Regions from separate parts of the Vagococcus sp. QWL-13 genome, predicted to be linked through region 2. Evidence: a T-box and tRNA genes for the amino acid it is inferred to sense, from the RefSeq annotation. Region 2 holds a T-box; the other holds one or more tRNA genes.
The links. The T-box of region 2 lies ahead of leuS (leucine--tRNA ligase). A T-box ahead of a tRNA ligase gene usually reads a tRNA of that ligase, here a tRNA-Leu.

Region 1 (16,693 bases), 1.3 Mb from region 2:
TTTAACACGGTGGTCCCGTTAGGTTCCCATCACCATGAAATATCTGGGAAGTACAAACTTTTGATATTTCTGGAATTTTTGATCCATAAGTATCATTTAAAGTATGGCAACCTCTAGGTAAAGTTGGAGGGGTAATGGTTTCAGGTATGATTTCAGATTTTGTAATTAGTCAGCCCTTAACTGACCAATGAATCAGGTGTTTTTAATCGTTTGAAATGATTGCCTCCTCGAATATTGGGGCAATTTTTATGGTACTGCCGTAATAGTTTTTCAATTTTATAAAAAGGTATCTGTGAAAAAATAGAAAATTGTTTTTGGAAGGGGTAATCTATGACGCTTTTAGCACAAATTTTTTTGTTTATCGTACTGGTAATGTTATCGAATTTACTTAATCATTATATCAATGCTGTTCCGCTTGCACTTATTCAGATAAGTTTGGGACTTTTGACAGCTTTTTTATTCGACTTTGAATTGCTGATTCCCTCAGATTTATTCTTGCTTTTTTTTGTAGCACCACTGCTCTTTAATGCCGGCCGCCGCTTTCCGATTAAACAAATGAAGCACTTAACTTGGCCGACCATTGGATTTTCTACACTTCTTGTTTTTGTAACAGCTTTTTTTGGCGGAGCAGCCATTCAAGCCTTGATTCCTGCACTGCCCCTTGCCGGCGGAATTGCCCTAATGAGTATTTTAGCGCCGATCGATCATGTCATGGTAGATGAAAATATTAAATTAGTTCCTCTACCGCAAAAAATCCTTCGTTTAGTTGAAGGAGAGTCCCTTATCAATGAGGTGAGCGGCTTGACAGCTTTCAAATTTGCGATTTTAGCCATCACCACTGGGCATTTTTCAATACAGGAAGCCGCTGCTAATTTTTTCTACAGTTTGGCGGCTGGATTTATTATCGGCTATTTTCTAATCAATCTAATCAATATTTTTGAAAGCTGGGTCATTGAAGAGGGGATTAACGATACTATTTTTATGACTCTTATACAGCTAGTCACACCTTTTTTTATTTATTATGTTGCAGAGCATTTGCTTCACGCTTCGGGAGGAATTGCCGTTGTCACTGCGGGTGTTTTATCGCAAAACACGCCTTTGAAAATCAGAAATCTTATCCCTGATTTGCTCATAACTAGAGAGCATGTTTGGCAATTAGCGGTTTATTTATTAACCGGAGTGATTTTTATTATATTGGGAATGGAATTTGTGATAGCTTTTCAGCATGTTTCTTTTCCGACGGTAGGGTTTTTGGCAACGGTCATCCTTTGTGTCATCTTATCTTATTTCATTTTGTCTTTAATCCGCTTTTTGTGGACATGGGGCTACATCAAGCTGGAGCAAAGAAAACCCTATCTCTATGATCAGCCATGGCTGACGGCACTGACTGCCACTTTGATAGGCAGCCGAGGAGCTATCAATATGGCTTCGGTTTTGTCGATTCCTTTGTTAGTCGATACGGGGCAGCCTTTTCCTCATCGTGATTTCATCATCATTGTTTCTGCCGGAGTTATCGGCTTGAGTATCATTGTCCCTCCGTTGTTCGTTCCTTTTTTGTCCAAACGGTTGGCGGGTTCACAAACTATGTGGGTCACTTCTTCTCATCAAAGAGGATTGTCTTTGGAAAATCTGGAAGAATATGAAGCACGTAAAATGATTGTTTCGCGCGCTATCGAATATTTAGAGAAGGTGAATGAAAAAGAAGACCAGCTTGCTATTCTCGATTTGCTGAGTGAGTATCAGATCCTATCAAGAAAAATAGACCGGGAGATTATGCTGTTGCAAATAGAGAGCAGAGACGGTTTTGAAGACGAAGAAGAGAATGCTGTCAACTTCGCCTTGAATAGTGAAGTCAGGTATTTAAACCAGCTGTTGATAGAAAAGGAAATAGATCAGACCCTTTACCGGTTTTTTAAAAGCAATATTGTCCGGAAAAAACAGCAGTTTAAGACTAAAAAGATGACTTTCGATACACGTATCAAACAAATGGTTGTCTTGCAATTTAAGCTGGATCAACTTGTAAAACACTTCATCAAGAGAAAATCGGAGTTTATCAACGAAGAAAAAATATACCAGGTAGAATTGGAGTGCTCCCTCAAGGCGATTGAAGCTATCGAAAAGGAGATTTCAGCTCAGACGGATAAAAAGAATCACTATGTTGTTACGTTAGACTATTTGATTAAGGAATATCAAAATAATATAGAGCGAATCCATCTTTATGGGGCGGATAAAATGGAGGATTACTTGTTTGAATTATACGAGTTGCATATCCAAACATTGACCGTCGAGCGGACATTTATTCAGCAGTTGTACGAGGAAGGCTGTATTTCTAGAACTTTGGCTGCCAAGTTGCGTCAGTTTGTTAATTATTCGGAGATTTCCATGATGGCAATTATTCACAGTGATGAGTCTTTTTAATTTTTTCGTTTGTCAAATTAAGTTGGACAAATCATCATTATCTACATGGCTCAAAAATACTTCCAGTGGCGTTTGATAATTTAATGACAGGAAGTGTTTCAGTGGCATAGCAATTATTAGTCAGAGTTTTAATTCTGGCTTTTTTATTTGTTCTGAGTACTGTATAATTGATGTTATCAACCTGTTGGAGGGGAATATGTTGAAGAAACTTAAAGGGTTGGTTTTGTTGTCTACCTTACTATTTTTATTAGTAGCTTGCAGTGGAAAACCAGAAGAAAAATCAGATGAAAAAGATAAAACTGGAGTTGCCATTGAAAAAGTATCGGAAGAAATAGAAGAGAACACGTTAAAGGTAGTGAAAGATAAGGATTTTTCTCGACAGGTAGAAACAGGAGAAGGTACTTTTGATCTTGCAAGTGAAGGAGGCAGTACTGCTGATGGATTAATTCCTGTGGTATTTTATGATCCAGAAACCTTTCCAACAGCTATTAGCATTGATGTGGATGGCTTTGATGGAAGTAAATTGACCTTTGTCTACTTGGATGGAGTACTGTTAACTAAAGAGCAAGATAGCATGACACAGGCAGAGTTACACTTGCAAGAAGTAAAATCAGGAATTACAGAAGGGCAGCATGCAGTTCAACTAGTTCAGTATGAAGGTGATGATGAGAGTGGTGAGATACTTACTTTCAAAACACAGTCTTATGAAATTAAATATAAATAACACTTTAAGGCAGAGTCATTCTCTGTCTTTTTTGCTGTTCTGAACAGTCATTCTCACAGCTTATACTGTTTTATAGAGCAGTATACCTGAAACAGAATCACCTTGTAAAATCCACTGTTTAACAAACAGAAAAAGAGGACAAACAGCAATACTTACTGCTCATCCTGTCTTTGCTCCCATCAGTACCCTACTTGTGATAAACCTGTCAAATGCCTCCTCATCTGTTATAGCAACTTTTCCAGAGACTAGTTGTAGTTCATCTTCATCCAACTGATATTTTCTTCTTTTTTCTGTCATATCCCATGCTCCCACCTTTTTATTAAACTAGTGTTACCCACTAGCCTCAGCCAAAAAATAGACTAGAAAAAAAGAGCTGCAGAAACTATCTGCAAACTCTGTTTAACTACTGATATGACAGCATTTTAACTGCTTTTTATGCGGCCGAGAAGACTCGAACTTCCACGGTATTGCTACCACTAGCGCCTGAAGCTAGCGCGTCTGCCAATTCCGCCACGACCGCATAAATACATAATAATACTATTTTTCTGGTAATTCAAGTTTTTTTAATATCCTAAGACTACTTGCTAGTTGTTTATGTTATTGATGGTTCGCTATCTAAAAAATTCATTTAACTTTTGACATGCTGAAGTGAGATCAACAGACTATTTTTCCAAGTTTGAATTTTCAACACGGAAGATACAAATTGCTGTCCATTTCCCTTTATAGCAGACACTTGAAAATCACGGCATGATAAACAAGAGAAGAAATAAAAAATCCATTTCCATTCCTTGTAGAGGAGTTGAAATGAATTTTTTTACCATATAAAGTTAATCGTATAGTCGTTTTTCTGTTTTTTTATTGTCTACATCAATCAACAACTGAAATCCTTGCTTGTTTTCATCTTGATCCCATATTTCTATAAACTTTGGAACAATCTCGATCAAGATTTCTGATTCTTTATGGGGATAAGCATTGTAGCTGTTTTTCCAATGCTTTTCATATAAATCTTCGAAAAATTTATTCTCTTCTAAAACAACTAATCCATGATTTATGGCTATTCCCTCAATTTGGACTCCCCAGTAGCAAATTGCAACGTTTGGATTTTGAAGCAACTGCTTAGTTTTAGGGAAGTTTTTATCAGTTTTAAAATATATTTTTCTTTCATGAATGATACAGCTGACATTTCTGACAGTGACTTTATCGTTAAGGGAAGAGCCGAGAGCCATAATTTTTTTGTCCCCTAATTTATTAAAGCATTGATCCATTGCCAAGCTAAACGCCATGAGTTTCTCTCCTTCTATTAAAAATCACTGATAATTTTTTGAAAAGAACAACGACTATTCCCGCATTGACTCCCAACTTGATTAAGTTGAAAGGAATGATGCCCAACATTACGAGTCTAGGGACGCTATTGACATAAGGGTTAACTGCTTGTGTCATTTTAATAACAGCTTCCATGGATAATCCGTACAGGCGACTATAAAAAGGAATAATGAAATAAATATTAGACAAACAAGCGATAAAAGTCGTAAAAAATACACCTGTCACAATGCCTAAAGTGAGAGAAGAATTTGTTTGTTTTTTCCGATAGACGAACCACACCGGTAAAACAAAGCTGCTGCTGAGAATAAAATTTTGAATTTCCCCTGTGAACATGGAACTTGAACCGACAGTCGCAATTTTTATCAGCAGTTTTATTGTTACCACGCTGATACCTGACAGTGGGCCGTACAAAAGAGTTGCCAAGAGTTCGGGAATCGCTGCAAGGTCAAAGTCCATAAATGGCGGCATAAACGGGAGCGGAAATTTCAGCATCATAAGCAAATACGCAATAGCCCCCAAGAAAGCAACCGTCACCATTTTTTGTGTTTTTTCATTTCGCATGAATCGTCATCTTCCTTTCCAAATTAAAAAGCTCTGCAAATAATTCTGCAGAGCTTGCTGATATCAAAAGTATTTCGCCAAAAAAAACTTAGCATACTATTTGTTCCTTCTTTCATCCAGACTTTACTGTCGGTTTCAGAATTTCACTGAATCAACCTTTTAAGGTTCGCGGACTTTTACCGCCGGTCGGGAATTTCACCCTGCCCTGAAGAACTATTCTATTGTGAATATTTTCTCATGGTTATGAAGATTTGTCAATGCTATTATTTTTGACGATAATTAGGGTTGCTGAATTAGCTTGTAAGAGGGAATAGGTTAAAATCTTTCTTTTTTGATTTTTCTTTTAAAATCTCCAACATTGAACTAGAATAGGTGTTGAAAAACTAAAAAAGTATTGGAGGTTGAGAGGATGAATGCCATTATTCAGAGCCTGTTTAACCGGAAATCGATACGGGTTTATTTGGAAAAAGTGATTTCTGTGGAAGATAAAGAGTTGATACTGGCATCGGCGATTCAAGCACCAAGTGCAGGGAATCAATTGATGTATACCATCTTAGACATTACAGACAGAGAATTGTTAGAAAAGTTATCCGTTAGTTGTGATAATCAAGCATTCATTGCTGACGCGGCGATGGCCCTGATTTTTTGTGCCGACTATCAGAAGTGGATAGATACTTTTTCATTAGTCGAGGAGAGTCCGAGAAAACCGGATGTTGGGGAACTTTTACTGGCATGTAATGATGCACTTATCGCAGCTCAAAATAGCGTGATGGCTGCTGAAAGTCTGGGAATCGGCTCATGTTATATCGGCGATATTATGGAAAAATTCGAGTACCATAAAGAATTGCTGAATCTTCCGCAGTATGTTTTTCCGGTCACCATGCTAGTATTTGGTTACCCGATTGAAAAACAAAAAAGACGTCCAAAACCAAACCGTTTTGATAAAAAATACATTGTTCATGAAAACACATATCATCGTTTAGATGGGGATTCACTGCGTGCCATGTTTGAGGAAAGAGCCGCATTATCACCAAAAAGCGAATTTGATTTTGAAAAATGGGTCCGGGCTTTTTATCGTCGGAAATTTGACTCTGACTTCTCAAGAGAGATGACTCGTTCTGTTGGTTTGTATATTGACGAGTTTAGGAAAGATCGAAAGTAAAAAAATAGACTCTGAGATAAGAAACAGTTTGATTTTGAAAAGTGAAAGCCTCAGAGAATAATGAATGAAATTTTTTCAACTTGTTTATTTAGAAAAAAATCTGTATAGGATGTTCAAAAAAATAAGTTATAAAAAAGAAGCGGGGTTAATTTTAACCGCGCCTCTTTAATTACCACTTGATCTTAGACAAATAGCTGTGTCGTTTCTTAAAAATATAGCTTATTGTAAGGAGTAAATATTTTTAGATGTTTTTTAAGCAAACTTAGGAGTAAACCATTGCTAACAAACACCGTAAAAACAGTGGCTTCATTCATTGATGACTTTTAAAAACATCACTCTAAAAGTAGAGTAGAACAACTTTTTTGTCAATTTGTCTTTAGTTTGATTGGTAGACAATATTCAGACTATTTGATTAAAATTGATAATATCATAAAAGACTTACTAAACAGTTTCCTGAGAAAGTTCTTCTTCCAGTTGTTTCCGTTCAAACATTTTGAAAAACGGGTAATAAATTAAAAGTGATGTGAAGAAACACATAATAACCATCGCGAAAGCGAACCAATTCCAATTAGAAGTAATGAGTGCACCTAGAGGAGCGGGAATTGAAAAAGGTGGTTTCACCATCATTTTAGGCATAAAATTAAGTGTTGTAACAATGTATACCAAAATCGTATTAACAATAGGTGTCAATATAAACGGAATAGATAATATCGGGTTCATTACGATTGGAGCTCCAAAAACTATGGGCTCATTTATATTAAATATTCCAGGAAGAAGCGAAAGACGCCCTAATTGTTTTAAATAACGTGATTTAGAGAATAAAAACAGAAATACTAAAGCAAGTGTTGCACCGGTTCCACCCATTTGCGCATACCACTGAAAAAATTGTTCAGTAAAAACATTTGGAAGTTGAAATTCACTCACACCAGATTGAAAAAGTTCAGCGTTTTCCAAAATAGCTTGATCCCAAAATGGTCGTATAATAGGTCCTAAGACGGCATGACCATGGATACCAAAAATCCAGAAGATACATATTAGTAATTGAGTGAAAATACCTCCCAATAAATTATTTCCCGTTAGGAATCCCTTCAGGGGAGAAATCAAGATACTCAATAGGGCATTTAAATCAAATCCAAAAAAGTGACGTGGAATCCAGAATACTAGAATGATTACTAACGTTGGCAATAATGCTGCAAATGATTGCCCAACAACGGGTGGGACGCCTGGAGGCATCTGAATTTCTAATTTGTGTTTTCGTGTAAAATGGTAGATCTCAACTGAAATAATTGCACCTAGAATAGCACCAAATAAACCCTGGGAACTTAATGGCGTGATAGGAATATAACGTCCCCCAGCCACTTCATTTCCTAGGACGTCTATTCCTGATTGGATGTTGGTCGGGACAGTCATTAATAATGTTGCCAACATTGATAAGAACCCACTTGTGATGTTATCAAGTTTGTATGTTTTTCCTAAATATGAGCCAATGGTAAATGACGCATACAATGACATTAGCCCCACAGTATATCTAAAAGGGACGTCTATTATGTGAATGTACGGCTGAATAAACTCTGCGTAACCAGGAATTGGTAAATTAAGTAAAATTGTAAAAAAAGACCCAACTATTGTTAATGGCAGCATTGAAATCAGCCCATTTCGAATGGCTTGAAGATGTCTTTGTTTCCCAATTTTATCAGCTATTGGCATCAATTTCAGTGATATATTTTCAAAAATTGCATTCATATTAACTTCCTCCTTTTATAAATTAAACCCATTATTCTGAATTACATTTTTAAACCAAAGTCCAGATTTTTTAACTGTTTTTTCTCCACTATTTAAATCTAAACGGTAAAAGCCATAACGATTTTTGTACGTATTAATCCATGACCAACAATCCACAAATGTCCACATGTGATATCCCAAGCAATTACTTCCTTCACCCATGGCTTTATTTAACCAAAGCAAGTGTTCCTTCAAAAAGTTTATTCGATACTCATCTTGGACCATACCGTCCTTAATAAAGGCATCCTCTCCCTCAATCCCTATACCGTTTTCTGAAACAAACCAATCAATATTGCCATACTCATGCTGTATTTTTTTGGCAATATCGTAAATCCCTTTTGGATAAATCTCTATCCCGCGTGAGTAATTCATTCGACGTCCCGGCATTTCATAGTTATCAAAATAATATTCAGGTTTAAAAACACCTTTAGGATTTGGGGAAGATTCACGAGCTTTTACCCGTCGAGGCCGGTAATAGTTAATGCCTAACAAATCAATTTTTGTGTTAGCTATTAATTCTTTTTCTTCTTTACTGATGTTTATATTAATTTGATGTTTTTTTAGGATGTCTTTAATTTCAATAGGGTAAGCTCCCTTTAGAATGGCATCATTTATACTTTTGGTATAAAATAAATCGGCCATCTCTGCTGCCTTCAAATCGGCTGGATTTTCACTTCTAGGATATACTGGTATTACGTCCATAATAATCCCTATTTTTCCACTCAGATTTAGTTCCCGAAAACTAGAAACTGCTTCACAATGTGCAATGACAATGTTATTAAGAACGTTGGCAGCCCTTTCAAAATCAACTATATAAGGATAGTGTCTATCATTTAAATAACCAGCTTCAGCTGGAATCATTGGCTCATTAAAAGTAAACCAATACTTTACTCGGTCTCCAAACAGTTCAAAACATGTCTCTGCATATTTTTTATATGCTAGAATGTTATCTTTGTTTTCAAATCCTCCTTTTTTCTGCAAAGCCATTGGCATGTCAAAATGATATAAATTTATAAAAGGTTCTATACCCTTATTTATCATCTCATTAATGACATTATTATAAAATTCAACAGCTTCATGATTAATTGCCCCCGTACCTTCTGGAATTAAGCGTGACCAAGATATTGATGTTCGAAGCGAATTAAATGATAAATCGGCCATGCGTTCCACATCAGCTAGATAGTCCGTATAAAACCTTGAAGTGTCCTCAGTGGTTATTCCCTCATAAAATCTATGATTAAAATGTTTGCTAGCGTAATCCCAAATATCTTCCCCTTTCTTATCTCCTACTACTCTTCCTTCCGATTGAGGTGCGCTAGTCGAAGCACCCCAAAAAAAACAATCTGGAAATTGACAATCCACTTTATCCTCTCCTCGCTTATATTTGATTTTAGTATAGCATCTTACTTAAGAAAACATTATAATGTTTATTGAAAACGTTTCTTTTATCACGTTTTGATATTTTTAACAAAGTTGACACACAGCGTATCAGAAAAGGAGAGGTAATTTATGTTGTTTTTAAACTATGTTCCTAATCTAAGTCCACTAGAATTTGATATTTATCATTTTATCGTCAAGCATCTAGATCAAGTTGTTTATATGCGGATCCGCGAACTTGCCAAAGCCACCCACACTAGCACAGCAAGTATTCAACGATTTTGCCATAAGTTTGATTGCCAAGGTTTTACTGAGTTTAAAATAAAGTTGGGAATGTACCAAAAAGAATTGAATGAAACAATAGAGCCTGATGATAACAATGAACCCCTTAAACATTTTCTTCATAGATTTAACGAAGACTTTTTACAAAATAAGGTAAATGAAGCAGCTGAAATATTATCAAAGAAACAGCTTATCATTTTTATCGGATCTGGATCTTCTGAAGCAATAGGTTATTATGGTACTTTATTATTTGCTAATTATTCTATCAGTGCTTTGCGTATCGAAGACCCGTCCAATTATCCCGTTGATAGTTTTTCTGATTCTCTTATTCACCAAATTGGAATCATTGTTCTATCTGTCTCCGGTGAGACACAAGAGCTTATTTATTCTTTACAAAATAGTAAGTTGGGACAAAGCACAATAATCTCTATTACTGATTCCGAAAAATCAACGATTGCAAAACTTTCGCATTTGAATATTCCATATCAGATTGGGAGAAAAACTTTACGTAAAACTTATACCGATAACGAAAAAAGGGTTGAAGTTACTTCGCAACTTCCGGCTGTTTTTTTAATAGAACAGATTGCAAAAAAAATATTTTATATAAAAAACAAAAGCTAACAAAGTCATCCTCCAAATACTTAAATGTGCCCATCTTTAAGATTTATGATAATATAAGTGAAAAAGCACGTCTGAGAAGAATGCGGCCACGGGAGAAAATAATGATAACGATTAGACAAATTGCTCAAGAAGCAGGTGTTTCAAAAAGCACGGTCTCTAGATATTTAAATAATGGATATGTTAGCGAGGAAACTGCAAAAAAAATAAAAGAAATTATCCAAAAACATAACTATGTTCCCAATCAATTTGCTAGAAATTTGAAATCAGAGAAAAGTAAATTTATTGGTGTGGTGATACCTAGAATAGATTCTCCTTCAATCATGAGTATGCTAGATGGTGTCGAGAGAATAAGTCGGGCCAAAGGGTATCAATTACTTATATTTAACACTGATTTAGATGTGAAAAGAGAGATTGATGGGTTGTATAGTTTGGTTCACAACAAAGTTGCTGGGATTATTTTGTTTGCAACCGAAATCACAGAGGAACATCTGAGCGCACAAAAAAAAATCAGAGTCCCTATTATTTTTGTCGGTCAAAATCATAAAGATATTTATACTATTAATCATGACAACCATGCAGCAGGGATGTTATTGGCGGAAAAAATGTTGACCTATGGACACCGGAAAGTGACATATTTAGGGGTAACGGAAAGTGACTACTCAGTTGGTGTAGAGCGGAAACGTGGAGTAATCGAGACTTTCTTAAAAAAAGGTATTTCTGTGTCAACTGTTGAGTCCACCTTTAGAACGAAGGATAATTATTATTTAGCACAGGATTTATTTAAAGCACAAGATTCCACATTATATATCACAGCTACAGATAACATGGCCATGGGACTATACCGTGCGGCATACGAACTGAATTTAATAGTAGGTAAAGATATTTCAATTGCTGGCTTCGGCGGATATTCTTTTAGTGGATTTTTAACACCGCCCCTAACTACTATTGATTTTCATCATGAATTAGTCGGAGAAACTGCTGCTAATAATTTGTTAATGAAAATTGATGGACAAGTAATTGAACGTGTTGTCAATATTAAATTTTCTTATATGGAAAGGAAAAGTGTTAGAAAATTAGGTTGACATCGCATACATTAGATGTTATCTTGTATGTGAGAGCGTGAGGGACCGGTCCCTCACGAAAACTTTGCCCTTTTAAGGGACCGGTCCCTTAAAAGGTGAGGAGGAAAGATAATGGAAAACAGAGAAATAGCTCAGGAAGTAATCGAGGCGGTAGGTGGAGAAAATAATATCCGTAGTGTAGCCCATTGCGCGACTAGGTTAAGAGTGATGGTTCAGGATGAAGCGATGATCGACAAGGAAAGAGTCGAGAATATAGCTAAAGTAAAGGGGGCTTTCTTCAATTCTGGTCAATACCAAATTATTTTTGGTACGGGAACGGTCAATAAGATTTACGAAGAAGTGTTGCATTTAGGAGTTGGTGAACAGTCAAAAGCAGAACAAAATGTCATTCCTAAAGATGGAAATATTTTTAAACGAATGATTCGAACTTTTGGGGATGTTTTTGTACCGATTATTCCAGTGTTGGTTGCGACGGGATTATTTATGGGGTTGAGAGGATTATTGACACAACCTGAAATTTTGGGGATTGTTGGGCTGTCACCAGAGACAATCAATGAAAATTTTTTGCTCTATACGCAAGTGTTAACAGATACCGCGTTTGCTTTCCTACCAGCGTTAGTCGCTTGGTCAACCTTTAGAGTATTCGGTGGCAGTCCCATTATAGGTATAGTACTCGGTTTAATGCTAGTTAGTCCTTCCCTGCCCAACGCTTACGAAGTTGCTTCTGGTAATGTAAATGCTATTATGTTGTTTGATTTTATTCCAATTGTAGGGTATCAGGGGACAGTTTTGCCGGCATTTATTTCGGGCATTATTGGAGCAAATCTTGAGAAAAAATTGCGAAAAATTGTTCCAGAAACTTTTGATTTATTAGTGACACCTTTTGTTACCTTGCTGATTATGAGCGTTCTTTCATTGATGCTTATCGGTCCAGTGTTCCATTCTTTTGAAACTATTGTTCTGAATGCGACTACGTGGATTTTAGCGCTACCTTTTGGCTTGGCAGGCTTGCTTATAGGAGCTTTAAATCAGGTTATCGTGGTTACAGGAGTGCACCATATTTTCAATTTTCTTGAAGTGCAGCTATTGACAAATACTGGTAGTAATCCGTTTAATGCGATTATCACCTGCGGTATGGCAGCTCAAGGTGGGGCGACTTTGGCGGTAGGATTAAAAACTAAATCTAAAAAACTTAAAGCTTTAGCTTTTCCATCTGCTTTGTCAGCACTTTTAGGTATTACAGAGCCGGCTATTTTCGGTGTGAATTTGAGGTATGTGCGCCCATTCTTTATGGGACTGATTGGCGGGGGTGTTGGCGGTTTTATTTCCAATATTCTTGGTTTATCAGGAACAGGAATGTCTATTACTGTTATCCCGGGCATCTTGCTGTACTTGAATAACCAGTTAATCCCTTATATTTTGGTCAATGTAGTTGCTATAAGTGTTGGTTTTATTCTGACTTACTTTTTTGGCTTTAAAGATGAACAATTAGAAGAAATATAGGAGAAAATCATGTTAGACGGTAAAGTCGCACAATCAAAATACCCGATGAAATATCATGTTACACCCACTAAAGGGCTGCTCAATGATCCTAACGGGTTGATTCAATTTGGAGGGAAATATCATGTGTTTTATCAGTGGAACCCTGATGGGACGACCCATGAGAAAAAAGTATGGGGACATGTGGTTTCTAAAGACATGATTCATTGGCAAAGACGTCCTGCGGCACTAATCCCGTCTGAAGAATATGACAAAGATGGAATTTACTCCGGCTCAGCAGTCATAAAAGACGAAAAACTATATGTCTTTTATACTGGGAATGTGATAGAAAAAGATGGCACACGAAAAAGTTATCAGTGTTTAGCCATATCTGAGGATGGTGAAACTTTTAAAAAACAAGGACCGATTTTTTCTCATCCTGATGGCTATACCCGGCATGTAAGGGACCCTAAAGTGTGGTTTGATGACGAAAAAAAGCAATGGTATTTACTTATAGGGGCTCAAAGGAGTGATGGTACAGGGACGGCTTTGCTTTACACTTCAAAAAGATTACTGGACTGGCAGCTGCTAGGAGAATTTTTTTCAGAAGAAGAGCGTTCAAAACTTTCTCAACAAGGTTTTATGTGGGAATGCCCTGATTTCTTTACCCTTGATGAATATAATTTTTTCTTGTATTCACCTCAAGGAATCGAAGCGGAGGAGGATAGCTATCAAAACATCTATCAATCAGTCTATCTGGTAGTGTCCCCATCTCCAAAAGGTTTTTTAATCAAAGATAGCCACATGTGTGAGCTGGATTGGGGCTTTGAATTTTATGCTCCTCAAACTTTTCTAACAGAAGATGGAAGAAGGATTTTATACGGCTGGATGGGGGTAATGACACCGAAGTACGAACAAGCTGTCCCGACTGTAGAGGAAGGCTGGCTTCATCACTTAACAATCCCTCGTCAATTAGGGACGCGATCTGGAGCATTAACACAATATCCAGTAGAGGAGTTAGAGCAACTTAGAGCTGAGCAAACTAATTTTGACTTAAAAGAAAACTGGTGTTACGAATCTGCCGACTCCGCAGTGGAGTTACTATTGTATTTTGATGTTGCAGACGATTTCACACTCACGTTGAAAAATTCTACTTCGCTGACTTACTATCACGATAAAAAACAGTTAGTCTTATCAAGAAAGAGTTGGGCAGAGCAACGATACGAATCAAGAAAAACAACCTTAAATCAAATGTTAACAGAACTCAGAATATTCATAGACGGTTCAAGTTTGGAGATTTTTGTCAACCAAGGAGAATCTGTTGCTTCCGCCCGTTTTTTTGAAGAAGGAGAATTTTTGCTGTCCTATAATGGGGACAACAGAGGAAAAGCAGTAGTTTATCAATTAGAACTAATGGATGAAGAACCAGTTTAGGAGTTTTGACAATTTGGCTTTAAAAGATTCACTATTTTAATACTGCAACTCTTGTTTCGCAACTGCAACCTTCTGTTTCACACACATTGCTTTAATTAATCTACATATAAATAAACCGAGGCTGACCCATAAGTCCTCATTCAATGCAAAAAGGAACAAAATCTTTATATGATTTTGTTCCTTTTTTTAGCGATAAAAATAGCACTTCCTTGTATAATTAAAGTACCAACCATAACCAAAAGGGAGTGCTATCTATGTACAAAGATTATAACATGAATCAAGTCACTTTATCACTAGATTTAGAAATTTATTTGGAAAAGGGTGACATCGCTTTTGCAATCAATGAACTTGTAGAAAGCATGCCAGAAAAAGCCTTCTCGGTTTTTGACCATCAGATGGGTGCAACCTCTTATCATCCTAAAATGATGTTGAAGTTGATTTTGTGCGGTTACACGCAGTCTGTTTTTTCTGGCAGAAGAATTGAAGCGCTAGCTAAAGACAGTATTCGCGCTCGCTGGCTGACACAATCCCAGCAACCCAATTTTAGAACGATTAATCGGTTTCGTGTACATCCTCAGATGCAAGTGTTATTAGAAGAATGCTTTATTCAATTCCGAAACCTTTTGGTTTCCCAGAATCTTATCGAAACAGATGCCATCTTTATTGACGGTACTAAGTTAGAAGCCAATGCCAATAAATACACATTTGTCTGGAAAAAAAGCATTGAAAAGTATGAAGCTAAGTTGACAGAGAAATCAAAAGAGATTTATCAACAACTCGTGAAGGAAACCATCATTCCTTCTATTTGTGATGAAGACAAAGACCTTTCAGACAAAGAGTTTTCAAAAATCATCACGGCATTAGAAACAAGTGTAGAAAATTTGACTCAAGAAATTGAGACCTCTGACTGCGCTAAAAAACGAAAACAACTACGCTCTCAACGAAAGGCACCTAAACAAGCCTTGAAGCAATTCTCTGATTTTAAAGAACGTCAGTCACGGTATGTCCGTCAAAAAGCTATTTTAGGTGAGAGAAATAGTTACTCCAAAACAGATCACGATGCCACTTTTATGAGAATGAAAGAGGATCATATGCGCAATGGGCAACTAAAAGCAGGTTACAATGTCCAAATTGCGACCAATCAACAATATGTCCTAGCTTATGACATCTTTCCGAATCCTACGGATACGAGAACTTTAGTTCCTTTTTTACGGACCATAGAAAATACCTATTTTGATTTACCCGACTATATTGTGGCAGATGCTGGTTATGGTAGTGAAGAAAACTATGAAACGATTATGGATGACTTTGAAAAGATACCTTTGATTACATATGGCATGTACCGCAAAGAGAAAAAAAGAAGCTTTAAAAAGAATCGTTTTAATCCTTTGAATTGGCAGTATGATGAGTTAAGAGATACCTATTTATGTCCCATTGACCGTGAGGTCCCGTTTAAACGTTATGCCACTCGTACAGATAACTATGGCTACCAACGACAATTAAAAATATACGAATGTCTTTCTTGTGAAAACTGCCCAGTTCGTTCTCAATGTACCAAAGCGAAGTCAGGTCGTAATAGAATTATTCAAAAAAACGGCAATTGGGACTATTTTAAAGCTTACGTTCAGACGCTTCTGAAAGACGAACGAACAGGCAAATTATATGGTCAAAGAAAAATAGACGTAGAACCAGCCTTCGGAAATCTGAAGGCTAATTTAGGCTTCACTCGATTTTCAGTAAGAGGTAAAGATAAGGTGAAAAACGAATTAGGTTTCGCATTTATGGCAGTTAATCTGAGAAAGTTAATTGTCTATCAGCAGACAAACCTCTTAAATAGACAAAAAAATAAGGAAACCAAAATCTTTTTATCGATTTTGGTTTCCTTTTTACTATTTTTGAGACTTATGGGTCAGCCTCGGCTTATTTGTGTCCAACCTAACTAAAAAACTTTATCGAAATAATTTAAACGAATCTTTGACACCAGCCAGTGTCTCGCTTTATTTTGATTCACAAACTACTATTATTTTTTCTTCTATCTAAGAAGTTATCTCAAGTAATTTTAAAAAAGTTATCATACCACAGCGTTTATGTTACACACTGGCTATTAATTCTCCCAATGATTTATCAGCAGTCTCCCCACTATCAATCATCAGCGCTTTTTCAGAAATAATAAACGATCCGCCGACTGCTAAAACAGCAGGGCATTCAAGAAACTCGTTAACATTGTCTCTATTGATGCCGCCTGTAGGGACAAATTTTATGTCAGCAAAAGGTCCGTTCAAAGCGTTGATAGCCTTGATACCGCCATAAATATCTGCCGGGAAAAATTTGAGAACGTTTAAACCCAAAGAATTTGCCCGCATAATCTCCGTAGGCGTAACAGCACCGGGAATGACCGGGATATTTTCCTCAAGACAAAAGTTTACGATTTCTTCATCTAATCCTGGT
Region 2 (16,693 bases):
GCCCCTTTGAAACCCTTTATGGCAAGGTCAGGGAAAACAAGAATAACTCCGATGTGGTGGTTCTCGTTTCAAAAGATACAAACGAAATCAAAATGATTCCCATTGATCAAATAAAAAAAGTTAGTATCATGGGACATTCACATAAGAAAATGGCAAAATAAGTCGAAATTCTTTCGGCTTATTTTTTTACTCTTCTAAAACGATTTGCCCCACTGCCACTAAGTCCGAATGGGAAATGGATACATGGACTTTCCCTTTAAAAGGGGATTGAGTGACTACCGGCTTGCCATTGGGTTCATTTAAAATTTCGATATCTTGCAATCCCAAAGTGCCGATGCCTGTGCCCCATGCCTTGGAAAAAGCCTCTTTACAGGCAAATCTCCCTGCAAAAAATTCTGCCCGCCGATTCTCGCTGAGTGCTTCAAACAATGCCAGTTCTTTTGGGGTCAATACCCGGTTAACAAAAGCCGGCTTCGTCTGAATGATTTTTTTTATACGGGAAATATCTGTCACATCAATCCCGATGCCGTAGATACTCATTGGTCTTCACTTCCAAAAAAATATTTCTTAAGTCAACTAAGCAGAAAACAGGAGATGCTTTTCTGTCTTTGGTTGCTGATTTTTTATCAGCTGCTCTGTGTCAAGGATACCATTTTCAAAATAATTATCCTAGTAAAAAAAAAATTAAACAGGAGAACACTCCCATTTAATTGTTTTTTGTTTTATTTATGACTAGTACGGATCACAAAATCACGTTTGCTTTTGTTACTGCGTTTTTTGCTGTTCCAGTCTTTACGTTTGTTTTTATTGCTTCCTTGAAAATCACGGTCACGTCGCTCGTTACGACGAGAACCGCCTCCGCCTCCTCGGCGGTCATTGCTTCTCTTGCCTTTTTGTTTTCCGCTGTTTCGACGGGTAGCCGGCAAAGGTCTTTCAGGAGTGATTCTTACAGGAACTTCAGACGCATCTTCTTTGGTCACTGATTTGATTAGCAGTGCTACTAAATCTTCCGCAGAATATTGGGTCAAAAGTTCACTAGCTGTTGCCTGATAAACGTCCAAGCTATTTTTTTCCAAATCTTCCTGAATTTGCTCCACGGCTGTACCGATTTGCCCTTGAAAGGCCTCTCTTTGCGTCGGTGGACGCAGGGGAGACATTCTTTTCTTAGTAAGCTCTTCAATAACGTGAAGATAACCCATCTCGTTAGGCGTAACAAAAGTGACCGACATACCGTCTGCACCTGCTCGTCCTGTCCGACCGATTCGGTGGACATAACTTTCCGGATCTTGAGGAATGTCATAGTTGATGACGTGGGTCACCCCGGAAATATCCAGTCCCCGAGCCGCAACATCTGTCGCTACCAACACGTCAATCTTATTGGATTTAAAAGCACGCAGCACACTCATTCTTTTTTGTTGTGTCAAATCTCCATGAATGCCTTCTGCCTTATACCCCCGTGCTTCCAATCCTCTGGCCAGCTCGTCCACACGGCGTTTTGTACGTGCAAAAACAATCGTCAATTCCGGTGATTGAACATCAAAAAAGCGTGTCATCACATCGAATTTCTCAAAATCTTTACAACGAACATAATATTGATCAATCAAACTGGCAGTCATTTCTTTAGCCTTGATTGTAATATGTTCCGGTTTTTTCATAAATTTAACGCCGATATCTTTGATACTTTTCGGCATTGTGGCAGAAAATAACAATGTCTGACGCTCTTTAGGGGTTTCAGCAATAATTTTTTCGATATCTTCAAGAAAACCCATGTTCAGCATCTCGTCTGCTTCATCCAGTACCAATGTATCTATTTTATTCAAACGCAATGTTTTACGTTGAATATGATCAATCAAACGTCCGGGAGTTCCCACAACGATATGAGGGTTCTCTTTCAAGCTGCGGATTTGACGGCCGATGTCTGCTCCACCGTAAACGACCTGCACACGAACTTTCTTTTCTTTTCCAAGTCTGAATAGTTCCTCTTGAGTTTGAATAGCCAGTTCCCTTGTAGGTGCCACGACCAGTCCTTGCGTTTCTTTTTTACTAATATCTATTTTTTGAATCATCGGTAAACCGAAAGCTGCTGTCTTACCTGTCCCAGTCTGCGCTTGCCCGATAACATCTCTTCCTTCCAAAGCTAAAGGGATTGTCCCTTCTTGGATGGGGGTGGCTTCTTCAAAACCAATTCTCTCAACTGCAAGCAGCAGTTCGGGTGCTAGACCTAAATCTTTAAACTTCAAATAATATCCTCCTAAGTAGTTTTATCTATTATTTACATACAAAATCATTCTTATCAGTGTCCACATCTCTATAATACTAGCATATAATACGTTTTGTTACAAACCTTTAGTTTTGTTTTCTTGAAATTTCCTCAACAATTTCTGCAAGTTTCATACTATTGCTGCCTTTAAATAAAATCATATCCTGGGGCTGGAGCACTTCTTTGATTTTTTCTATCAGAGCGTCCCGTTCCTCAAGAGAAAAATAAAAATAGTCCAGCTCTTTTTTTTCTATCAATGCGTCAGCCAAATGCTCCATCCACTGCCCATACAATAAAACCACATCGATGGTGTTAGGATCAATAAAATCAGTCATTTGGCGATGCATGGCAGCCGAATCTGTCCCCAGTTCGCCCATATCCGCTAAAACTGCAATTCTTTTCCCGCCGGACCCTAAATCGATTTGACTAAATGTTTGCAGCACCAAACTCATAGCCGTCGGATTGGCATTATACGCATCGTTTAGAATGTCTGCACCATTCCATGCTTTTTTCCATTCTGCCCGGCTGTGGGTCAGTTGGAGTGTTTCCAAACCTGCATGAATCTCGTCTTGCGATAATCCGAAATGTTCGCCCACAGCAATGGCGATTAAAGCATTGTTCACATTGTAATCACCTACAACTGGAATCGTAAACTCTCTTTCGGCAAAATGATTCGTCACAAAAGTGATAGTGTTTTTGGTGCGGGCAACAATTTCAGCCCTTACATCTTCCGTTCCCTTCTGACCGAAAGTTACAATTTTCTGTGACAGATTTTTTGTTAAACTTTTCAGCAGAGGCTCTTCCCCGGGAATAATCAGTTCACCATGAGGCGCCAGGCCTTCGGTGATCTCCATCTTCGCTTCGGCAACTCCTTGGCGGGAGCCTAAATATTCTAAATGAGACTCGCCGATAATCGTGATGGCGGCAACTTCAGGTTCTGCAAGTAAAGATAAGGGCCGGATTTCATCTTTATGGTTCATCCCCATCTCCAAAACCAGCGCTTCTGTCTCAGAAGGCATGTGCAAAATAGTATAGGGCAGACCGATTTCATTATTAAAATTCCCTTGGGTCTTGTAAGTCTTAAATTTTTGGTTCAGCACGCTGGCCACCATGTCTTTTGTGGTCGTCTTGCCGTTGCTTCCCGTGATGCCTATCACTCTTGGAGCAATTTTTTTCACAAAATAGTGTGCCAAATCCTGCATGGCTTGCAAACAATCGTCTACAATCAGCAGAGGAAAGTTTTCCGGCTTGGGCAAAGGATTTCCATCTTCCCAAAAACTGACACTGGCACCATTTCCGATGGCCGAATCAATAAACTCATGACCGTCTCTTGTTCCTTTCAAAGGAACGAACAAACTATTTTTCACGATTTTTCGCGTATCAAATTCCACACTTTTAATGATAACCTCTGACCATTGACTGTAATTATTTTTAGCCTTCACGACTTCAGCTACTTCTATTAAAGTAAACATTTTCCCGCCTCTTTCTCTAATCGCTCTTCTTTCAAAAGAAAAGGAGCTGAGACGCTTGCCATCATCAACCCCCCAATAACACTTAAAAATAACTAGACAGAAGTCTTCTTCAAAAAAAGCTGGCCCTCACTGATTCAAAATAAACTTTTCAGGAACTGCCGGCTTACTTTCTGAATATCATCACTTCTGTCTCAATCAACTATTCTTATTCATGAATAAATTGTTGTTTCTCTTTATGGCGCATCAATGCTAATTGAATCAACTCTTCGATCAAATCCCCATACTTTAAGCCCATCTCTTGCCAAAGCAGCGGGTACATACTGAACGGCGTAAAGCCGGGCATGGTATTCAACTCATTTAAAAACAATTCGTTATTATTGGTCAAAAAGAAGTCGCATCGGCTCAAACCGCTGCAATCTAAAGCAACGTAGGCTTTTTGGGCTAGTTCCCTAGCCTTGTCTTGAATTTTTTCAGGAATCTCTGCCGGGATTTGCAGCGTTACCTGATTGTCAAGATATTTTGACTCGTAGTCATAAAATGCCACATCTTTCACGATTTCACCAGGCACTGTGGTCCGGACTTCATCGTTGCCCAACACGCCTACTTCGATTTCTCTGGCATCGATACCTTGCTCAACAACCACACGACGGTCATACTGAAAAGCCAGTTCGATGGCTGTCTGCAATTCTTCCCTAGTCTCTGCTCTATTGATTCCCACACTTGAACCCATATTGGCAGGCTTGACAAACATGGGATAAACTAAAGACCCTTCGCAATAATCAAAAACCTCTTCTTGACTCTTTTTCCACTCGCCCTTGGCAACGGCGACGTATGGAACTTGGGGGATTCCGATCTGCTGCAATACGTGCTTGGTCATGATTTTATCCATCGCACAAGCGCTGGACAAGACACCCGTCCCCACATATGGCATGTTGATGGTTTCCAAAAGTCCTTGAATCGTCCCGTCTTCCCCATTAGGTCCGTGTAAAATCGGAAAAACTACTGCGTCTTCCTCTTCAATATCCCCGACTTTGATTTTTGTTGCTGTCTCTTCGGTTAAGTGAAGAACTTTCTCATCTGCCGGCGCCTCGGTCAACAACGGTCCTTTCAGCCAAGTGCCTCCTTTAGTGATGTACACTAACTGCACTTGATAGTATTCAAAATAAAAAGCTTGAAGCATTGAGTAAGCTGACAGAATTGAAATCTCATGTTCAGCACTCTTTCCACCATACAAGGCAACAATCTTCATATTTCTCCCCTCAATTCTACAAAACTGTCTTCATTATAGCAATTTTCAGCAGAAAAAAACAAGCCTAAATCCATTATTAGACTTGTTTAGAACCGTATAGCAAACCTACGTCCTCATATTCCATAGTCCATGTCTGATTCTGCTGGGAATAAATCAGGGTCAAAATCTTTTCGTCTCTTTCAGTAGCTGTTTTGATTTTATCCTCCGTAATGTACACTGGCACGGAATACAGCTCATCAATCAAATCTTTTTGAGAAAAGTCAAAAACTACCCCTTCTTGAAGAACCATTTTGGCTTCTTTCAACAACGTCAAGTCAACTGTTGGTATAGCTAGTTTCTGCTGAAAAAATAACCTTCGATGGTTAAGCTGGGTTTCAACTTGTCTTTCGATCGTCCGCTGCAATACAAGAAAGAATTCATCTAAATGTCGATAGTAAACTTTGCCGTATTCATCCTCCCGGCCAAAGAAAACAAAATTATTTTGTAATTTATAGAAAAATGGCGAATGAAGATGGGTTCTCATATGCGCAAAATACAGCAATTCTGAAATTTCAATCGGGGTCAGCTGTCTCAGCAAGTCAATACTTTTGAAGTCGATCCACTTTAGACCACTTCCATTGCCCATGGTGCCGTTAAAAAATTGACGGATCGTCTGCTCGCCGCGAATCATCCGCAAACCTGTAGAAGGCTCAAACTCTCCGACAGACGGTTCAGCAGATAACAACAGAATGTTTTGCGGAAATGAAGTGATGGCTTCTTGAAAATCTACAAGTGACATTCCTTTTGACATCACTGAATTAGAGATCGTATCTAAATGAACATACACTTGAGTCGATTTCACTGTGTTCACCCCTTTAACTTTTTACCATGTATTCTATTCTACATCATTTTCAAAAAAAAGGCAGAACTGCAACTTTAAATTTAGGTTACATTCCAAGGTTTGGAAATACTATTGTAACAATTATAATTCACTTCCAATGCTATTTTCATTTTTTTATGTTATTATAATCAAAAAAGAAAAGGGGTGAGGGGGATCGGCAAAAAGAAAAATAGACCAGTCCTTCATGAAGGACGAGTCGCCAGAAGGAAAAAACCGAATAAAGTAAAAAACTTCTTTATTAATTTGTTTCTCTTCCTATTGCTGATCGTTGGATTAGCGTTGATATTCAACAAACAGATACAATCCTTCCTGCTGAACCAGCTGTTGGATAAAAACCGGGTGGAAAATGTTTCGAGAAACGATATCGAAGCCAATATGAAAAAAAGTGCGACTTTTGATTTTGATGCGGTGGAATCCGCTGATTTTGAATCAGTCTTAAAAGGTCGTCTCAATAACGACAATATGTATGTGGTCGGCGGTATCGCGATTCCGGAAGTCAGCATCAATCTGCCTGTTTACAAAGGTCTTTCACCAAATGCGATTACATTCGGTGCAGGAACGATGAAAGAAGAGCAAAAGATGGGTGAAGGAAATTACGCTTTGGCGAGCCACCACATGATTGATCCGAAGATTTTATTTGGTCCTTTGGTCCACATTGAACTGGGCCATACTATTTTTTTAACAGACTTAGCCCACATCTATGAATATACGGTCACCTTCAAAGAATACGTCGCCCCTACCCGGGTTGATTTGATTGATGATGTGGAAGGCAAAGCATTGGTGACTTTGATTACTTGTGATTACACAGGGGAAAACCGCATCGCTGTGCAAGGTGAACTCGTCAAAAAAGTCCCTGTTAAAGAAGCCACAAAAAAAATGCAGAAAGCTTTTAATTTAGAAGAAAATCTAATCGAAGGAACTATCATAAATTAGGGTGAACTGATAATATTTACTTGCAGTTTCACTAGGCAAACAGGCATGGAAAAAAAGAAATCTCTTTTTCCATGCCTGTTTTTGCTAGTAAACCAATAGTAATTGTTTTTTCTGATGCCCTATTATGTTTTAAATTTCTTCTTTGATTATCTCCAGCCACACTTCACTGCCTTGATCAATCAATTCGTAAGTATAGTCAAAATCACCTGTATAATAAGGATCCGGGACTTCATCAATATTCCTGCTATCCACAACAGACAGAAACAATTTTATTTTATGGTGATAGGCTTCTGGTGCCTCCCGCTTCAAGTCAATAATATTTTGATTGTCCATTCCAATAATATAATCAAAAGTAATAAAATCTTCTTCACGGATAACTTCTGCTTTGATGCCAGAATAGTCGATATCATGTTTATCCAAAAGTTCTCTTGTCCCGTGATGAGGGGCTTGTCCTACGTTCCAGCTGCTGGTAGCTCTGGAAGCCACTATAACTTGACCATCCACCCCGTCTTCTAAAAGTTTTTTGCGGAAAACTGCCTCAGCCATTGGAGAACGGCAAATATTTCCCAGACAGACGAATAAAACTTTTTTCATTGTTCCACCTCATCTAATATTTTTTCAAATTTTGTGACAAAATTTTGTCGTGATGCTTCACTAAATTTTTTTGGTCCTTTTGTCTTTTGACCGCTTTGTCTCATTTTTGCGGAAAAATGCCGGCTTTCAAGGAGCATATCTATGGTTCCTTGTGTGTATTCTTTCCCGGAGTGGTGAAGGACTCTCACTTTTTTAGGCAATGCCAATGCAGCCAAACCATAATCTTGCGTCACTAAAATATCCCCATCATGCAGCAGAGAGATGATTTTAAAATCTGCAGAGTCTTGCCCCCTGTCCACGTACACACAAGTGACATTTTTAGGGACTCTATTTGATGCATGGTCATAACTTGTCACCAGAGTCACCGGCACTTTTCGCCGTTGGCATATTGTATAAATGTTCTCTTTGACGGGACACGCATCCCCGTCTATGATTACTTTCATGAAGTTCCTCCTGACTTTCCTATCTTGAAAGAAAAGGATGATGTGCCGGCACATCACCCTTTTCATGAAATTAATTAGCCACGATATTGACTAGTTTGTTAGGAACAGCGATGACTTTTCTCACCGTTTTATCTGTCAGCTGTTTAGCAATTTCTTCGTGCTGCAGCGCAAATTCAATCAGAGCATCTTTTTCCATATCACTTGCTACAGAAACACGAGCTCTTACTTTTCCATTAATTTGAATGACGATTTCTATCATATCTTCCGTCAGTTCTTTTTCATCATAAACCGGCCATGGAACATAAGTCAAACTGCCATCCATTCCCAGTATTTCCCACAGCTCTTCACCCAAATGAGGTGCGATAGGCGCAAGCAATTGGACAAAACCTTTCACATAATCATATGGAAGGGAGTCCTGTTTATTCGCCTCATTAACAAAAATCATCAACTGTGAGATAGCTGTATTAAAGTGCAGCATCTCAAAATCTTCCGTGACCTTCTTGACGGTCTGATGGTAAACCCTTGTCAGCTTCCCATCATTATAGGTAGTGATTCGGTCACGCATCTTTCCTTTTTCATCAACGATCATCCGCCAGACACGGTCCAGGAATTTGCGTGCGCCTTCCAACCCGTTTTCACTCCAAGCAATAGAAGCATCAAGAGGACCCATGAACATCTCATACAAACGCAGTGTATCAGCGCCATATCTGTGGATCACATCATCAGGATTGATAACATTTCCTTTGGATTTAGACATTTTCTCATTGTTTGCTCCCAAAATCATGCCCTGATTATAAAGTTTCTGGAACGGTTCTTTGGTATGAACCACACCGATGTCATATAAGAACTTGTGCCAGAATCGTGCATACAGCAAATGCAGCACCGCATGTTCTGCACCGCCGATATAAATATCCACAGGCAGCCAACGTTTCAGTTTTTCCGGATCGGCCAGTGCTTTTTTGTTATGAGGATCGATAAACCGCAAATAATACCAAGAGCTTCCAGCCCATTGCGGCATGGTGTTTGTTTCCCGACGGCCTTTCAAACCCGTTTCAGGATCTACCACGTTGACCCAGTCTTCAATGTTGGCCAAAGGTGATTCGCCAGTACCGCTAGGATGAATATCTGTCGCCACAGGCAATCTCAAAGGCAGCTCTTCTTCCGGAACAGCAGTTGTCGTACCATCTTCCCAGTGAATAATCGGGATGGGCTCACCCCAATATCTTTGACGTGAAAAGAGCCAGTCGCGTAGACGGTAGTTGATTTCTTTTTTCCCTACCTGATTTTCTTCCAGCCAGTCAATCATGGTTTTGATTGCCTGTTCATTTGTCAAACCATTCAAAAAATCTGAATTGATGTGAGTGCCCTCACCTGTATAGGCTGCTTCATCCACATTGCCCCCTTGGATAACAGGGATGATCGGCAAGCCAAATGCTTTGGCAAAGGCATAGTCGCGTTCGTCGTGAGCCGGAACCGCCATGATAGCACCAGTCCCATAACTGGACAATACATAGTCGGCAATCCAAATCGGCATTTTTTCCCCGTTCGCCGGATTGATGGCATAAGCACCTGTGAACACGCCGGTTTTTTCTTTTGTTAGCTCTGTACGATCCAACTCAGATTTGTTTTCGGCTTCTTTGATATATTTTTCGACCACTTTCTTTTGTTCTGAGGTCATGATTTCTTTCACCAAAGGCAATTCTGGGGCAAAAACAGCATACGTGGCACCAAACAACGTGTCTGGACGAGTGGTAAATGCTGTAAATTCCTTGTCAGTTCCTTCGATTTTAAAAGTGACATGGGCCCCTTCTGAACGGCCGATCCAGTGACGCTGCATCTCTTTAATACTTTCCGGCCAATCCACCAAGTCCAAATCATCAATCAAACGATCGGCGTACTTTGTAATCTTCAACATCCACTGTTTCATCGGCACACGGTAAACTGGGTGATCTCCTCTTTCCGACAGACCATCGATCACTTCCTCATTAGCCAATACCGTTCCTAGAGCCGGACACCAGTTTACTGGTACTTCAGCTTCATAAGCCAGACCTTTTTCAAATAACTTAGTGAAAATCCACTGGGTCCATTTGTAGTAAGAGGGATCAGTTGTGTTAATCTCACGGTTCCAATCATAACTGAAGCCTAAAGAGTTTATCTGTCTTTTAAAAGTTTTTATATTTTTTTCAGTAAATTCAGCCGGGTCGTTCCCGGTATCCAGCGCATATTGTTCAGCCGGCAGTCCAAATGCATCCCATCCCATGGGGTGTAGCACATTATAACCTTGCGCCCGTTTCATTCTTGACAGGATGTCCGTCGCAGTATAACCTTCGGGATGTCCCACGTGCAACCCTTGCCCTGATGGATAAGGAAACATATCCAAAGCATAATAATTTGGTTTGCTTTCTTCTTCCGTTGTTTTGAACACTTGCTCTTTGGCCCAATATTTCTGCCATTTCTTCTCTACTTCGAGATGATTAAATCCCATTTTCGTCCCCCCTGTAATTAAATAAAAAAAGTCCTATAAAAGCATTTTCTGCTTTTATAGGACGTCATATCAACGTGGTACCACCTAAATTTCATCGGAATCTCCGATGCTCTCATGCTCGATAACGTGAGCAGCCGTCTCAGAATGTTAGCAATCATTTTTGTTTCTTAAGGCAAGTTCAAAAGTTCCATCATACACATTTTCACCAAACATGTGCTCTCTGCCATGATCCCACTTTTTACTACTCCTTTTCTGGATGATGACATCATATCAAAAAAGAATTGCTTTTGCAAATATTACTTCACTCTCAGGCTTTGGCCCACATAAATCACATCACTGGTCAGTTTGTTCCATTGTTTAAGCTGGGCAACAGAAACTCCTTTTTCCGCAGAAATTTTCCACAGCGAGTCGCCGGCTTTAACAGAATAATATCCTGCACTTGAAGATGGTTTGCTGCTGGTCGACACGGACTGATTTACATTAAGTTTCTGTCCCACATAGATGACATCGTCTTTCAAATTATTCCAGGACTTCAACTGGGATACTGAAACACCATATTTCGCAGCAATGCCAAATAATGTATCCCCTGATTTTATAGTGTAGGAGGTCGTGCTGGTACTGGTGTTCGCCGGTTTGCTCGGGTTGCTGGTATTGCCGGCACTTCCTGAAATTTTTAACTTTCCACCCACATAAATCATATCGCTTTTCAGATTATTCCAAGACTTCAATTGAGCCACACTCACTCCATATTTCGACGCAATACCGGATAGAGTGTCTCCTGATTTTATAGTATAGGATGTGGTAGTATTGGAGTTTTGATTATTAGTCGGCTTTGTTGTGCCAGACGAAGCAGTGGTGTTTAACTTTATCTTCTGCCCCACGTAGATCAAATCACTCTTTAGGTTATTCCAAGATTTAAGTTGGCTGACAGACACTTTGTAACTTAATGCAATGCCGTACAACGTATCCCCTGATTTGACTGTATAGGTTTTCGTGCTGGTTGTAGTTGTATTGTTATTGGCAGTATTGCCCGTCGGATTGCTGTTGCCTGCAGCAGCTCCTTTAGCAGCCACTTTCAGCTGTTGTCCGATAAAAATCGTATCGCTTTTCAAATTATTCCAAGATTTCAACTGTGCGACTGTTACGCCATATTTCAACGCCAAACCATACAGCGTGTCCCCGGCTTTTACCCCATGAACTGTTTGACCGGAAGTGTTTGAGGACTGACTGCCAGTGTTCCCGGTGCTATTTGAACCTGTAGAACCACTGGAACTACTGCCTGAAGTATTCAGCTTCAACGTCTGCCCCACATAGATTAGATCACTTTTTAGATTGTTCCAAGATTTCAATTGGACCACAGTCACTCCGTACTTCAATGCAATGCCAGACAGCGTATCCCCTGCTTTAATCGTATAAGTCCCGTTGGTCGACTGATTATTATTGCTGTTTTGATTAGAGTTATTAGAAGACGTCCCCCCGCCGGAGCCCCCTCCGCTCACTACATTTTTTACGGTCAGAACATTGCCCACATAAATCGTATCGCTTTTCAAATTATTCCAAGATTTCAACTGGGCCACTGTCACACCATATTTTAGTGCAATACCATATAGTGTATCCCCTGCTCTGACAGTATGTTTCGTAGAATTGCTGTCAGGAGTAGTAGGCGGCGTAACCGTCGTCCCACCTGTGTTATTTCCGGTATTTCCGCCACTTTGATTCCCAGTGTTTGTATTGCCGCTGCCTCCTAGCGTATCATAAGATGTTAAGCCATAACGGTCAATAATACTGTTCAATTTAGAGCCGTAATTCGGATCTGTGGCGTAGCGTCCTGTCAGCCAAGCTGTTGCATCTCTGAAAGATCTAGTGTTGCTCTTCCATGCGCCCGAATAAAAATAATTGCCCGCAGAAAAGCTGGTGTTCCTTAAAACATTGGCATTGTCTTGTAAAGACTGGCTGTAAGAAGGATATTTTCTGAATGCCGCCGGGACGATAACATCCCGTCCATTGATATGTTCCCAAGTTTGCATCGTTACAGATTGGCCTTGATAGCTTCCTTTGATACCAAACAAATTATGATTCGGCGGCAAAGACAAGGCACTTGAACCCCAGCCGCTCTCCAAAATTGCCTGAGCAATCATGATAGACGCGTATAAATCATTCTGTGCAGCCACAGTTTGGGCCTGATCGCCAATCGTCTGGATAAAATCCTGCTCTGACGAAAAGGGGCTGTAACTTCTGGCAGAGCGGTAGAATGCTGTAATCCCTGTTGGAAAAGCATTTTCCTTCAGCTCTTTTTCTTCTGTCACGATTGGCCCGTCAGGTATCCCTTCCTCGCCTTCATAAAGAACTTCTTCAGTAGTTTCTTCGTTTTCGGCCTGATTTTCTGCCGATGATTCCTGATTTTCCACGGTCCCTTCAGATGAATCTACCACTTCCGTTTGAGATACATCTGTTGTTTCACTTGTCACCGTACTGCTTGTTGTTTCAATATCAGGAAGTTTTTCCGTTTCCTGCTGATCTATCATCTTAGGCTGCTCAGGATCCAATTCTGAAGCTTTCACTGTTTTGATACCCTCCAGTGTTGGTACTAAAGCAGAACCCACAACCATTGAAGCACTCAATAACGAGGCTCCTTTTCTTAAAATCACAGGAGATTTCGGGTGATTGTTTCTTCTTTTTTCTGAACGTTTCTCACTCATTTTTTCCACTCCTATTTCCCTAAAAATTCACGTTTAAATAATTATAGCATTAATCCATTAAAAATAACTGTTCAACACTCATTTGTTACAGAAAAATAATAATCGTTAAACAAGAGTTTTCAACTTTCTTTTCAGAAAAATCTCCATTGATAAAAAACTGCTAGTCGAAACCTATTAAAGGCGATAAATCAATAAAACTCAAGTCTAATCCTCCCTCATACTTAAGGCCGATTTTGGCCCAATCCTATTGTAATCATGCTGAAAAAACTATATATTGAGTATAGAAATCAATGTAAAGAAAAGAGGATCTCTATGAACAAGGAACATTTCATGACGGAATTAAAAATTCAATTGCGTCCTTTATATAATGCTCAACTGGTTGCTGTACTTGAAACCTTTGAAAAAAAATTTGCAGAAGGTGAACTGGCCGGGAAAACAGAACAAGAAATTTCAAAAGAACTTGGGTCTCCAGTGGAGATTGCCCATGAAATTTTAAAAGACCTTAACATCCAGCCTACGGCAGAATCGAATGCCTACCATGATTGGGAAGAAGTAACTCCTGATAATTACAGCCAAGACGACGGGTTTGACTACTATCACAGCTATGATCAGCGCTATGCTGCACCGCCAAAAAAACCGTCAGCTTTTTTAAGATTCTGTCAGATTACAGGAATCCTCTTTTTTAATTTATTTTTCATGGTTTGGGTACTTTTCGCCGCCGTAATGGTTTTAATCGGTCTTTGGATAACAAATATTATCCTTTTGCTTACGCCAATTTTAGGTATCATCAGCTTTTTTATTCCATTCACATCCTACCGGCTCCTTACATTGTCAGGAACGATCGTCTTGTTTGGACTGGGCTTGATTGGTTTCGTGATTTTAAGAGCCTTGACCATCTATTTCCTGCGATTCTCAAGATATTACATCCAATCCAATCTAAGAATACTGAGGGGTAGTCAACAATGAAAAAGAGTACAAAGTATATTTTAATTATTGCTGTTTTAGCCCTCGTCGCCGGAGCAGTCGGGGTCGGCATTGGTATCGGTCAAGTGAGCAAGGACCGGCTGGATGTGGACTTGGCACTAAATAAAGAGGTGGAAGAATTAACCTTGCGCATTGACAATGCCAGCCGGATAAACTTGCAGATCGGCCGAAGCGAAAGTGACCATATAACGATTAAGGATCGGTTCATGCCCACCAAAACGGCTTACGATTTTAACGAAAAGGGAAAAACCGCAGAATTAGCTTTCACACTTGATAATACAAGTCCTCTGCCTGAAGACTTGCAGATAGGCGTTCATACCGGAAACGAATTAGAAGTAACCATTCCTGACAGTATCAAGAAACTTCATATTCAATCAAATTCCAGTCAGCATACTTCCTTGAACTTCAGCCAGTTGACCTTGGACAAACTTTCCCTGAATGCTACCAATACAGACACGCATTTTTATGACATCGATATCCATGAGTTTGAAAGTGCAGTCGACAGCGGCTCTGTCCACCTGAACGACAGCAATATCACCGGGAAATCAACCGTTAAAGGAAAAGCGGCTTTCATCGCCCTTGAACGAACCACCTTAGCAGAAGATACCCAGCTTGTTTCGCAGTCAGGAGACATTCAACTTTGGAATGTTACGGCAAAAAAATTAACGTTGGAAAATAAAAAAGGGGATATTACACTAGAGGAAATTAAAGGCCCTATCCAAGCTGTTTCGGAAACAGGCGATATTTATCACCTTGCTTCCAAACTGACCGAGGATGTTCAATTGACTTCAAAGAACGGCAAAGTCATTTCCATATTGAGAGAAAAAGCAAAATCCCAAGTCAATATCCAAGTCAAAAACAGTCCAGATACTTTACTGTTCAATGAAGAAAAAACGGCATTCGGCGATGACAAGGCGGATCATACAATGACTCTCCAGTCTGATTTGGGCGTCGTCAGAGTGTATCAGCTGATTCCCATTGGCTACGATGAAGAAGAGGGAGAAATCCAGTTAGACGAAAAGGCAGATCCAGATACTATTGATCATTATCGCATTGATGGCAAAGATGAAGCAGTGATGGAAGACTCTCGAATCGATTTTCATAATAGCTATTGGCCAAATAATCAATTGTTCGGCATTTACTACCACTATTAAGCTCTGATAGTCAATGAACTTTAATCTCTACTTAAATAAAATCTATGTTATAATGAAAAAGCTCTTTAGAACTCTAAAGAGCTTTTACTAATTGAAAAGAGGCACCCAATTGAAACACACAAATAAAACATTATTCTTACAATTTTATGCCAGCTCAGCACTGGTTCTTTTTATGATTCTTGGCTATACGGCTAAATTTTACGAAGAATGGCTATTAAAAATCGATCTGCCTATTATAACGGCTGTTGCCGGCCATCGTTCAGCAACTCTGACCAGTATGTTTATCTGGTTTACCAAATTCGGCAATGCTGCCACTGTCATTTTTTTATTACTTGTTGTTGCGGCTTTTCTTTGGCAACATAAGAAAAAGGTGGAGTGTGCTTGGCTGATAATCAATTGCGCCCTTTCTGCCGGCGTGAATTTTCTGATTAAATTCTTATTTGAACGCCCGCGCCCTTCCATCAGCCATCTGGTTTCGGCAACTCATTTTAGTTTTCCCAGCGGGCATGCCATGATTTCAATTTTAATGTACGGCACATTGATTATTATTTTGGCCCCCTATGTCAGACTAAATATTTGGGCTAAAATCGCACAGCTCGTCCTCGCCCTTTTGATATTGCTGATCGGTATCAGCCGTATTTATCTGGGAGTGCACTATCCTTCAGATGTACTGGCAGGGTATTTATTAGCACTCAGTTGGCTGGGTTTGAGTTATCCTGTTTTTGCCAAGTACCGTTTCAAACAACTATTCCATCATTCATAAGAAAGAGAGTCTTGTCATGAATTTTGTCTACTCCAATGATCCAAACAAACGATTTCATACCCTGAACTATGCATTTAGAAAAAAATTTGGCGAGAAAGTCTTCAAAGTGACCATTGACGGCGGCTTTGATTGTCCAAACCGTGACGGAACAGCGGCATACGGCGGTTGTACTTTCTGCAGTCTTTCCGGTTCAGGAGACGCCATTTTGGCACCGAAGGACCCATTGCCCGTTCAATATCAAAAAGAAGTGGCACGGATGCACGAAAAATGGCCGTCAGTCAATAAATACATCGTCTATTTCCAAAATTTTACAAACACTCATGCCTCTGTGGACGTCATCCGTCATCGTTTTGAACAAGTCATTAATGAAAAAGGGGTCATAGGACTTTCAGTCGGCACACGGCCCGATTGTCTGCCTGATGATGTGGTGGAGTATTTGGCAGAGTTGAATGAACGGCTTTATCTTTGGGTAGAGTTGGGACTGCAAACAGTCCATGAAAAAACAAGCCGCAATATCAATCGTGCCCATGACTACCAAACTTATCTGGACGGTGTGGCGAAACTTCGCAAACATCAGATACGGGTCTGTACCCACCTGATCAACGGTCTGCCGCAGGAAACACCAGAAATGATGCGGGAAAATGTCCGCCGTACCATTTTAGATTCTGACATCCAAGGAATCAAAATCCATCTGCTTCATTTGATGAAAAATACTCGGATGCTGCGTGATCATGCCAATGGAAATTTGAAATTCATGAGTCAGGAAGAGTATGTGAG

Region 1: it encodes a tRNA-Leu, which carries the amino acid that the T-box ahead of leuS (leucine--tRNA ligase) is inferred to sense. The anticodon was not compared.

Annotation. Positions count from the first base shown of each region.
Region 1 is NZ_CM178746.1:658,505-675,197, forward strand. It holds gene AC4PHI_RS03125 (MurR/RpiR family transcriptional regulator) at 1-117, shown strand, start outside; gene AC4PHI_RS03130 (cation:proton antiporter) at 331-2,418, shown strand; gene AC4PHI_RS03135 (hypothetical protein) at 2,615-3,142, shown strand; gene AC4PHI_RS03140 (hypothetical protein) at 3,302-3,439, opposite strand; tRNA gene AC4PHI_RS03145 (tRNA-Leu) at 3,579-3,662, opposite strand; gene AC4PHI_RS03150 (pyridoxamine 5'-phosphate oxidase family protein) at 3,970-4,425, opposite strand; gene AC4PHI_RS03155 (ECF transporter S component) at 4,415-5,026, opposite strand; FMN riboswitch at 5,127-5,243, opposite strand; gene AC4PHI_RS03160 (nitroreductase family protein) at 5,436-6,188, shown strand; gene AC4PHI_RS03165 (PTS sugar transporter subunit IIC) at 6,630-7,931, opposite strand; gene AC4PHI_RS03170 (glycoside hydrolase family 1 protein) at 7,947-9,332, opposite strand; gene AC4PHI_RS03175 (MurR/RpiR family transcriptional regulator) at 9,480-10,250, shown strand; gene AC4PHI_RS03180 (LacI family DNA-binding transcriptional regulator) at 10,352-11,332, shown strand; partial or broken gene AC4PHI_RS03185 (sucrose-specific PTS transporter subunit IIBC) at 11,444-12,820, shown strand; gene AC4PHI_RS03190 (glycoside hydrolase family 32 protein) at 12,845-14,245, shown strand; gene AC4PHI_RS03195 (IS1182 family transposase) at 14,500-16,188, shown strand; gene AC4PHI_RS03200 (bifunctional 4-hydroxy-2-oxoglutarate aldolase/2-dehydro-3-deoxy-phosphogluconate aldolase) at 16,336-16,693, opposite strand, start outside.
Region 2 is NZ_CM178746.1:1,999,532-2,016,224, forward strand. It holds gene AC4PHI_RS09215 (hypothetical protein) at 1-161, shown strand, start outside; gene acpS (holo-ACP synthase) at 187-540, opposite strand; gene cshA (degradosome RNA helicase CshA) at 723-2,240, opposite strand; gene AC4PHI_RS09230 (UDP-N-acetylmuramoyl-tripeptide--D-alanyl-D-alanine ligase) at 2,347-3,732, opposite strand; gene AC4PHI_RS09235 (D-alanine--D-alanine ligase) at 3,938-4,981, opposite strand; gene AC4PHI_RS09240 (hypothetical protein) at 5,058-5,822, opposite strand; gene AC4PHI_RS09245 (class A sortase) at 6,006-6,794, shown strand; gene AC4PHI_RS09250 (low molecular weight protein-tyrosine-phosphatase) at 6,924-7,388, opposite strand; gene AC4PHI_RS09255 (YaiI/YqxD family protein) at 7,385-7,831, opposite strand; gene leuS (leucine--tRNA ligase) at 7,902-10,316, opposite strand; T-box leader at 10,371-10,579, opposite strand; gene AC4PHI_RS09265 (muramidase family protein) at 10,613-13,015, opposite strand; gene AC4PHI_RS09270 (DUF1700 domain-containing protein) at 13,328-13,981, shown strand; gene AC4PHI_RS09275 (DUF4097 family beta strand repeat-containing protein) at 13,978-15,153, shown strand; gene AC4PHI_RS09280 (phosphatase PAP2 family protein) at 15,263-15,916, shown strand; gene mnmL (tRNA modification radical SAM protein MnmL/YtqA) at 15,933-16,693, shown strand, end outside.